4 regions of the Nonomuraea sp. NPDC059023 genome follow, and region 4 is predicted to be linked to each of the others. Evidence: riboswitches for the same ligand, from Rfam matches in the RefSeq annotation. Region 4 holds a riboswitch; each other region holds the start of a gene.

Region 1 (2,188 bases), on a different contig from region 4:
CCGTATCCCTGCTGCTGGCCGTACTGGGGCTGCTGACCGTAACCCGGCTGGGAGCCGGACTGCTGTCCGTATCCCTGCTGGCCGTAGGGGTCGCCGTCTTGGCGGTAACCCACAACGGTCACGTCCGGGTCGGGCTCGCCCTGTGCGTGGCCCGCGTTGTGCTGTCCGTATTCGGGAGTCCCGGAGTTGTCGCCGGGGTCGTCCTGTGGATACGGCGGCTGTCCGGTGCTCACCGTGTCACCTCGCTTCGAGTGTGCATGTGGCACATGTCAGGACACATGCCTTCGCTGCCCAACGTATCGACATAGGTATCTACAATCACCTTTCCCTTTGGTCGAGGTCCGAGTCAAACGACGGCAGGTGGAGCAGCATCCTGGTGTTGCCCAGGGTGTTGGGCTTGACGTGCTCCAAGTCGAGGAACTCGGCTACGCCCTCGTCATAGGAGGCGAGCAGCTCGGCGTAGACCTCGGGAGATACCGGCGTGCCCTGGATCGGGCGGAACCCATGCGCGGCGAAGAAATCTACCGCGAATGTCAGGCAGAACACCCGCCGCAGCCCGAGTTCGCGGGCCGTTCCGATCAAAGCGGTAACGATTTGGCCCCCAACTCCGAGACCGCGGGCGTCGGGATCGACGGCCACGGTGCGAATCTCGGCGAGGTCCTCCCACAACACGTGCAGGGCACCGCATCCGACGACCTGCCCGCCACGCTCAGCCACCCAGAACTCCTGGACGTCCTCGTAAAGAGTGACCGTGGCTTTTTCCAGCAGGCGCGGCCCGGCTCCGGCATAAGTGTCGACCAGGCGCCTGATCGTCCGGACATCCGGCGTGCGAGCCCGCCTCACGACGACCTCGATGTCGGGTACCGCCCGTTCGGCGACCTGTTCCATGGCACTTCAGAGTACAGACGCAATTACGGCTGCCCCCTATTTGCCCGCCTACTTCCTCAACCATCTCACCCAGTGGACGAGCATGCCCGACAACAGCCATCGCCCCCTCAACCACCAGGCGAATAGCCAGTGACGAGCAATGACTCCCTCGGTGACGCCGAACCTCACGTACGTCCCATGCACCCGCAAAGTGCGCATAAAGTCGCTCCTGTACGGCGGAGCACGTGATCCCCCCGTGACACTTCGGTTGTGAAACCTCAACAGACTTGGCAGTTCTGGTTGAGCACGAACCTGGAGTGCACTAGTGTCCAGCGTCGATGTCACCCGCGTTCTTACGCGCGGCGGCACGCCTAATCCCCTCCCCTGGGGAGCCGGGGACCCGCCAGTGGCCGCAGGCCATCCCGGGGTGAATCCGAGCCACGGCTCGGTAGGGCTGCTCCGGCCCGAACCCGTCAGCTAACCCGGTAGGCGGCCATGAGAGGAGCTGGTTGGTGAAGCGCACGCGTAACCGTGAGGGGAAGCCCGCGGGCAAGCATGCCCGCCCTCCCGAACCAGGCATCAAGAAGCGGCTGGTCGTCCTGACGGCAGCCGTAGCCGCGGTGACGTTCACCGTCACGCCTCTCGGTTCCGCCGCCGCCGATCCGAAGCCGTCGCTCAAGCAACTGTCGGAGCAGGCCGAGAAGCTCCACACGGAGATCGAGACGCTCAGCGAGCAGTTCAACGGCCAGCGTGTGAAGCTCAGGGACGCCCAGAAGGCCGTCGACGCCGCCAAGAAGACGCTGGCCTCCAGCGAGGCCGATCTCGCCGCCAAGCGCCAGCGGGCGGGCATGCTCGCCCAGAGCGAGTACATGATGGGCGGCTTCAGCCGCGCCCTCGCCTTCGCCGCCTCCGACGACCCCGAGCTCTTCCTCGACCGCGCCGCGACCAGCTTCGCGCTGGAGCAGCAGCAGGGCGAGGAGGTCAACCAGGTCACCCGCGCCAGGGAACTGGCCGAGAAGGCGCAGTCCGAGGCGAAGACCCGCATCGACAAGGTCACCGAGATCGTCGAGGACCTGGACGCCCGGCGCGACAAGATCAGCAAGCTGGTCAAGAAGGTCGAGAGCGACCTGTTCCAGCGGGCCATCGGCGAGGCCGGGCGGCCGGGCACCCGCGCGGTGCGGGTCAGCCTGCCGATCGCCGGCTCCGGCAAGGCGGCCGAGGCGGCCAGGTGGGCGCTGACGCAGCAGCTCAAGCCGTACGTGTGGGGCGCCGAGGGTCCCAGCTCCTACGACTGCTCGGGCCTGGTCATGGCGGCCTACCA
Region 2 (2,188 bases), on a different contig from region 4:
GGCCGGGATCTCCAACGCCAACCCGGTCCAGATCAGGCAGGCCAACGAGATCCTCGGCGGGCGGCTGGTGAGCGTGCAGAACCAGTACTCGCCGAGCTTCCGGGGCAGTGAGCCGGAGGTGGACGTCTGCGAGGAGATCGGCGTGGCGTTCCTGCCGTGGGAGCCGCTGGGGGGCATGAACCACGTCGGCCGCCTCGGCCGCCGCCACGCCGCCTTCGGGGAGGTCGCCGCCGAGCGCGGGGTCTCGCCGCAGCGGGTCTGCCTGGCGTGGGAGCTGGCCAGGAGCCCGGTGATGATCCCGATCCCCGGCTCCAGCCGCCCGGCGACGATCCTCGACTCGCTGGCCGCCGCCGACCTGGAGCTCACCGCGGAGGAGCTGGCCAGGCTGGGCTGACGCGGTGCCCGGTTTCGCGTCAGGTCGGCCGTCGTGCGAAGCTGTTGTGGTCCCCAACACCAGGAGGTCCTCATGGCGGAAACACCGGAGCCGGAAGTCAGCGAAACTCCCGAGGACGAGATGAAGCGCAAGTTCCGGGAGGCCCTGGAGCGTAAGCGCAATCAGCACTCCGACTCGGGTGCGGGTGGCAGGGGCACGGATCAGTCAAAGATCCACGGCGCACACGGCCCTGCTGCCAGCAAGCGTTCGTTCCGGCGCAAGAGCGGCGGCTGAGCCGGCGTTCTGAGGGGGTACGGCTTGGCCGTACCCCCCTTTTTCTTGACCTTCTTAGGTAGATCTTCGCCCGTTTCATGGCGATTGTTTTGCTTTTGCCGTCTTTGGCACTTACAGTCCTAAGCGTTACCAGTTGGCGACCCGACCCTTCACCAGGAAGAGGCGGCCGGCTGGCGCCGAATCCCGTACCCACGGGAACCGGGGAACCAATGTTCCTTGGGGTGAATCCGACGTACGCGTCGGTAGGGCATCTCCACGCCCGAACCCGTCAGCTAACCCGGTAGGCGCGATGGAGAGGACTGATCTTTTCATGCACCACCGCGATGAACCCCCATTCCGCGTAGTTTCACCCGCCGCCTACTGAGCGGCCCCTTCCCCAGGCTTTCCCCCCGCGCTTTCGCGTAGCGTCCGTTCGGCTTTGTGCCCGGCTACGCCCCTTTGACGAGCGCATTTCCCCTGTCCCCGCACAAAGGACTTCTCTTCTTCATGTCTTCCCGCTTTGGCATGCGTTCTTTCACCATGCTCGCCTCCGTCGCCGTCATCGGCGCGGTCACCCTCAGCACCGGCGCAACCGCACACGCGGATGACTTCTCCGAGAAGAAGCCCCTTCTCAAGGGCTCCACCACCGCCTCCTACTACTGGGACGACGCCTCCGGCCGCAACGGCGACACCGGTCTTCCCGCCTCCGGCAAGCCCATGCAGAAGGGCCTGGCCGCCAGCCCGAGCTGGCCCCTCCTGACCGAGGGCTACGTCATCTACAAGGGCAAGAAGGAGCCGTTCTTCGTCGGCGACCGCGGCCCCGGGGTCCCCTCGAACAGGGGCATCATGCTCGACCTCGACGCCAAGACCTTCGCCTCGCTGACCGGCGGCAAGTTCAACTCCAGCTCGCTGACCGTCGACGGCGTCGGCGGCCAGGGCCACATCAAGATCGAGTACGTCATCACCAAGTGGGGCCCCGGCGTGGGCAAGAAGAACCACCCCGTCGCCTTCTCCACCGGCGCCTGGTCCCGCAAGGACGCCAAGCCGGCCACGCCCCCGGTCGTGACCGCGGAGGAGAAGACCGAGAAGAAGGACGAGAGGCCCGAGACCCCGGCCGCTCCCGCGCAGGTCGCCAAGAAGGCTCCCGAGCAGGCTCCTGAGAAGGCCCCCGAGCAGACCTCCGCACAGGCCTCCGAGCGGGAGAAGGCGCCGCAGGCCGAGCTGGCCGCGGCGGTCACCACCCGCGAGACCGAGTCGAACGGTGTGGGCGGCCTCGCCCTCATCAGCGCCCTGGCCCTCCTGAGCGGCGGCATGTTCCTGGCCCGCGGCCGCATCCGCAAGGCGTTCGACCGCTGACCTCTTTACTCATGGGGAACAGAATGTGATTCTGTTTCCCATGACCCAGCGCGCGGCCGTCAACGGCATCGAGATCGTCTACGACAGCTTCGGCTCGCCACAAGCACGGCCACTGCTGCTCATCATGGGGCTCGGCGCCCAGCTCATCCACTGGGACGAGGAGTTCTGTGAGCTCCTCGCCGAGCA
Region 3 (2,188 bases), on a different contig from region 4:
CGCGCTGGCCGGCGCGCTGATCGCGCGCGGCCACGACGTCACCGCCATCGACCTCGACCCGTCCGCGGCGCTCGCGGCGGGCGTGCCCGCGAAGCGCGCCGACCTGACGCTCTACGAGGACGACCCGTTCGACGTCATCGTGCTGTCACTGTCGCTGCACCACATGCACCCGCTGGGGGCCGCACTCGACCGGGCGGCCGCGCTCCTGAAGCCGGGCGGGCTGCTCGTGGTGGACGAGTTCGCCTGGGACTGGGCCGACGAGGCCGCCGCCACCTGGTTCTACGACGCCGGAACCCTGCTCGGCCGCTTCGACGGGCCCGAGCGCGACCCGGTGACCCGCTGGCGCGAGGCGCACGTCGATCATTCGCCCGCGGGGGACATGCTCGACGCCATCGCCGCCCGGTTCGAGATCCGGCGGACGCGGCGCGTGCCGTACCTCTTCCGCTATCTCGGCGGCGAGCACGCCGCGCGGCTGAAGGAGATCGAAGAGGTACGGCACACGCCGACCGGCTTCCGGCTGACCGCTGTGACGCGTGTGACAGGAGGGGCGGAAGGGACCTGACTCACCCCTGGAGCTCCAAGTGTGAGGAGGGTCACATTTGAGTAACGGGACCCCGCTGTCCAGCAGGAGTTCCCGTCCTGACAGGGTCCTTTATCTGATCTTTACAGCTTTGCCAGGACTTTGCCGGGTCATGAACCCGGGAGTACGTTCTGGCGTCGCGGCGAACAAGCCATGGCGCCGCGAACCGGCATCGGCCCCGTCCGGGCTCGATGAGGACCCATAGAGATCCGCCGGTCGCCCCCGTCCGACAAGGGGCCGCGACCTGCCGAGTCCGTGCAGCCAGGAGGCACGGAGCCGGGGAACCACCGATCCCATTCCCCCGGGATCAAGGGGTGAATCGGCGCGTTCAGCGTGCCGTAGGGCGACTTCCAGGCCCGAATCCGTCAGCTAACCCGGTAGGCGTTCGTGGAAGAACCAAGGAGAAATCCTGTCTACCTCCCTGCACAACCCCCGTCTTGTTCTCGGTGGCGCGGCGCTCGCCATGACCGTGACGGCCGGAGGGTTCGCCCTCCATGCCCCGGCGGCCCAGGCGGCGACCACGGCCAAGACCACCACCTCGGCCAAGACGGCGACGCAGTCGACGACTGCCCGGCAGAAGAGCAAGGCCCGCAAGGCCGTCTCCGCGGCAAGGGCGCAGATCGGCGACCCGTACCGCTACGGCGGAACGGGACCCGGCGCCTTCGACTGCTCCGGTCTCGTCCAGTTCGCCTGGAAGAAGGCCGGAGTCAAGATCCCCCGCGTGACGCACAGCCAGTACGCGCGCATCAAGAAGAAGATCTCGTGGAAGTCTCTGCAGCCGGGTGACCTGCTGTTCTTCCGCGGTCGAGGCCACGTCGGCATGTACGTCGGCAACGGCAAGATGGTCCACTCGCCGAGTTCCGGCAAGCGGGTGCGCATCGAGCGGCTCAGCGGATGGCGCAAGTCGTCCTTCGCGGGAGCCGTCCGGCCCGGTCTGTAGTCGTCCGGACCGAAAGGCCCCGTCCCCTCCCGGGACGGGGCCTTCGCGCGTCCGGCTACCATCAGGGCCGTGGTCGTGAGCCGTCGCGCCGCGCTCGCGGCCCTCCTGGTCTTCGCGCTGGGCTGCGCCCCCGAGCGGGCTCCTGACGCGGGAGCGGACCGCGGCGACCTTCAGCGGCGCGCCGAGCGGGCGGCGGCGCGCGTCGCGGCGATCCTCGGGCAGCCGGTACGGCCCAGCGTCGAACTCGCCGAGAACGCGGCACACGCGGCGCGGACCGCGGGCGTGGGCTCGGTCGAGGGCCTGGCCGCGATCGCCCACGACGGCAGGGTCATCGTGATCCCGGAGAACTACGCCAAACTCAACCCCACCGGACGCGACGTCGTCCTCGCCCACGAGCTGACTCACGTCGCCGCCGGCACCGGCGGGCTGCCGGTCTGGCTGTACGAGGGGTTCGCCGACTACGTGGCCTACAAGGACGCGGGCCTGGCCGTGCCCGTGGCGGCGGCCGAACTCGCCACCGAGGTACGTGCCGGACGGGTGCCCGGGAAACTGCCCGGGGCTGACGCGTTCGCGCCCGGGGCCGCGCGGCTGGCACAGTCCTACCAGGAGGCCTGGCTGGCGTGTCGCTTCCTGGCCGCGCGCTTCGGCGAGGACAGGCTGGTGAGGCT
Region 4 (2,188 bases):
TCCGCCTCCACACACAGAGGGTACTATCTTCGAGTACCTGGTACCCTAGACAGTACCCTGAAAGTGCAGGCATGACCGGATATCCTCGACCGCCCGTCGCCCTCTCGCTCGGGCGTTCCTTCACCAGCCGGCAGGAGAACGTGCTCGCCGAGCTGGAGGAGATCTTCCTTCGGGAGGGTTTTCGCCGGCTGACGATTCAGGAGCTCGCCGCCCGGCTGCACTGCTCGCGGCGTACCCTCTACGAGCTGGCGCCCAGCAAGGACGAACTCGTCGCGCTCGTCGTCGACCGGCTTCTGCAGCGCGTCGGCCGTCAGGCGATGGCCCAGGCGAGGGCGATGGACGAGCCGCTCGGGCGAGTCCACGCCTACATGTCCGCGGCGAGCACGGCGCTGACCCGCGCGGCTCGGGCGTTCTCGGTCGATGTCGCCGGGCAGCCGGGAATCCGCCGGCTGTTCGAGGAGCACTACCGGTTCGCCACGTCCATCGCCGCCGCGCTCATCCAGGAGGGCATAGACAGCGGTGCGTTCCGCGAAACGGACGCGCGCCTCGTGGCGGAGGTGATCTACGCCGCCCTGGACCGGCTGCAGGATCCCGAGGTGCTCGAGCATCTCGGCCGGACGAACGCGGAGGCGTTCCAGGAGCTGTTCGACCTGATCGTGCTTGGTCTGTCCCGCCCGTCGTGAGTCCTCCAACCGCAGCCGGAAATGTACTGTTTGCACGATATGTACTTTTTGGTAGGGTCTCGGGCATTGCGTGACGGGCCCTAGACGGGTTCGTTGCCGTTTCATTGCCCGGACCGTGCGTCTCCTGGGGAATCCGCAGGACGACGTCCGGCCGCCGAATCCGTTTCCACGGAGCCGGGGACCCAATCTTCATCGGGGTGAATCGGACGCTCGCTCAGCCGCGACCGTAGGGCACTTCCCAGCCCGAACCCGTCAGCTAACCCGGTAGGCGGCATGGAAGCAAGGAGCAAAGTCCTTCATGCCCACCGATCTCAAGAACCGGCTGAACCGCGCGCTGCTCGGCCTCGCCGCCACCGCCGTTGCCATGACCGCCTGCGCCACCGCCGCGCGGGCCACCCCTCCGGTCGGGCCCGACGACTCGCCGGAGTCCCGCTCCCACGTTCAAGACGTCGCGGCGCACGCCCCCACGGTGCTCGGCCGTGCGGCTCACGTGATCGACACCAAGACCGGCAAGGTCTACTTCAGCAAGAAGGCCGATCTTCGGATGCCCGTGGCCAGCCTCACCAAGGTGATGACCGCCTACACCGTGCTGAAGGAGGCCAAGCCGGGTGACGTCCTCAAGGTCACCTCTGGGGATGTTCGCTACGCCTCGAAGGGCGGTGCCTCGGTGGCCGGCCTGCGCGCCGGAGACCGGCTGACCGTGGAGAACCTGCTGTACGCCCTGATGCTGCCTTCCGGCGCGGACGCCGCCCACACGCTCGCCCGCGTGTACGGTCCGGGCGTCGACGCGTTCACCGCGAAGATGAACCTCACTGCTCGCGAGCTCGGTATGCGGGACACGCGCTACGTCAACGCCGACGGGATGCCCACCAACGGAGGCGGCTACTCCACCGCACGCGACCAGGCGCGGCTGGCCCAGGCCGCGCTGGGCGTCCAGGCGCTCAAGAAGGTCGCCTCCAGCCGGTATCGCTCGGTGGCCGCGACGGCGGAGCACCGCGCCTACTCCTGGCGGAATACGAATCGGCTCCTCGGCAAGCCGGGCGCCGTTGGTCTGAAGACCGGCTACACCCGGGCCGCCGGCTACACGCTCTCCTTCGCCGCGGACCGTGAAGGCCGGCAACTGGCCGGCGTCATTCTCGGGGAGACCAGCTCCACCCGCCGCTTCCAGACCGCTCAGAGGCTGCTCGACTGGGCGGTCGGCGGACAACCCTGACCAGGCCCGTCAACACGGTCGGCTCCGACGGCATTGCCGTACACGCCGCGCTGAGCGTCGCCGCCGACGGGCCCTCGTGAACTTCCGGAGCTCGCGCCCCGGCACGGACCCCAGCGATGAGTTACTATACCTTCTGGATGGTATAGTTTCCTCATTCGAGGCGAGCTGCCTTCCCGCCGGGTGTGCCACGCAGAATGGCGAAGGGACGTTCATGTTCACCAACCCGATTCCCCCAGTCCCATGAGAGACATGGGTGCTCCGAGCACGCGCACGGCGACTCGGGCATGTCCCC

The links. A riboswitch is a leader RNA that binds a small molecule or an ion and turns the genes downstream of it on or off. The one in region 4 is predicted to bind cyclic di-AMP.
Region 1: it holds a riboswitch for cyclic di-AMP, as region 4 does, so the genes downstream of both, ACFWYW_RS49120 (NlpC/P60 family protein) here and ACFWYW_RS39195 (D-alanyl-D-alanine carboxypeptidase family protein) in region 4, are expected to answer to the same signal.
Region 2: it holds a riboswitch for cyclic di-AMP, as region 4 does, so the genes downstream of both, ACFWYW_RS16215 (hypothetical protein) here and ACFWYW_RS39195 (D-alanyl-D-alanine carboxypeptidase family protein) in region 4, are expected to answer to the same signal.
Region 3: it holds a riboswitch for cyclic di-AMP, as region 4 does, so the genes downstream of both, ACFWYW_RS07385 (C40 family peptidase) here and ACFWYW_RS39195 (D-alanyl-D-alanine carboxypeptidase family protein) in region 4, are expected to answer to the same signal.

Annotation. Positions count from the first base shown of each region.
Region 1 is NZ_JBHYIO010000044.1:83,014-85,201, reverse strand. It holds gene ACFWYW_RS49130 (RDD family protein) at 1-233, opposite strand, end outside; gene ACFWYW_RS49125 (amino-acid N-acetyltransferase) at 319-888, opposite strand; cyclic di-AMP (ydaO/yuaA leader) riboswitch at 1,226-1,374, shown strand; gene ACFWYW_RS49120 (NlpC/P60 family protein) at 1,380-2,188, shown strand, end outside.
Region 2 is NZ_JBHYIO010000008.1:133,869-136,056, forward strand. It holds gene ACFWYW_RS16205 (aldo/keto reductase) at 1-394, shown strand, start outside; gene ACFWYW_RS16210 (DUF5302 domain-containing protein) at 467-667, shown strand; cyclic di-AMP (ydaO/yuaA leader) riboswitch at 832-969, shown strand; gene ACFWYW_RS16215 (hypothetical protein) at 1,154-2,002, shown strand; gene ACFWYW_RS16220 (alpha/beta fold hydrolase) at 2,043-2,188, shown strand, end outside.
Region 3 is NZ_JBHYIO010000003.1:310,805-312,992, reverse strand. It holds gene ACFWYW_RS07390 (class I SAM-dependent methyltransferase) at 1-562, shown strand, start outside; cyclic di-AMP (ydaO/yuaA leader) riboswitch at 816-979, shown strand; gene ACFWYW_RS07385 (C40 family peptidase) at 1,044-1,520, shown strand; gene ACFWYW_RS07380 (hypothetical protein) at 1,590-2,188, shown strand, end outside.
Region 4 is NZ_JBHYIO010000029.1:93,845-96,032, forward strand. It holds gene ACFWYW_RS39190 (TetR/AcrR family transcriptional regulator) at 72-683, shown strand; cyclic di-AMP (ydaO/yuaA leader) riboswitch at 826-969, shown strand; gene ACFWYW_RS39195 (D-alanyl-D-alanine carboxypeptidase family protein) at 982-1,896, shown strand.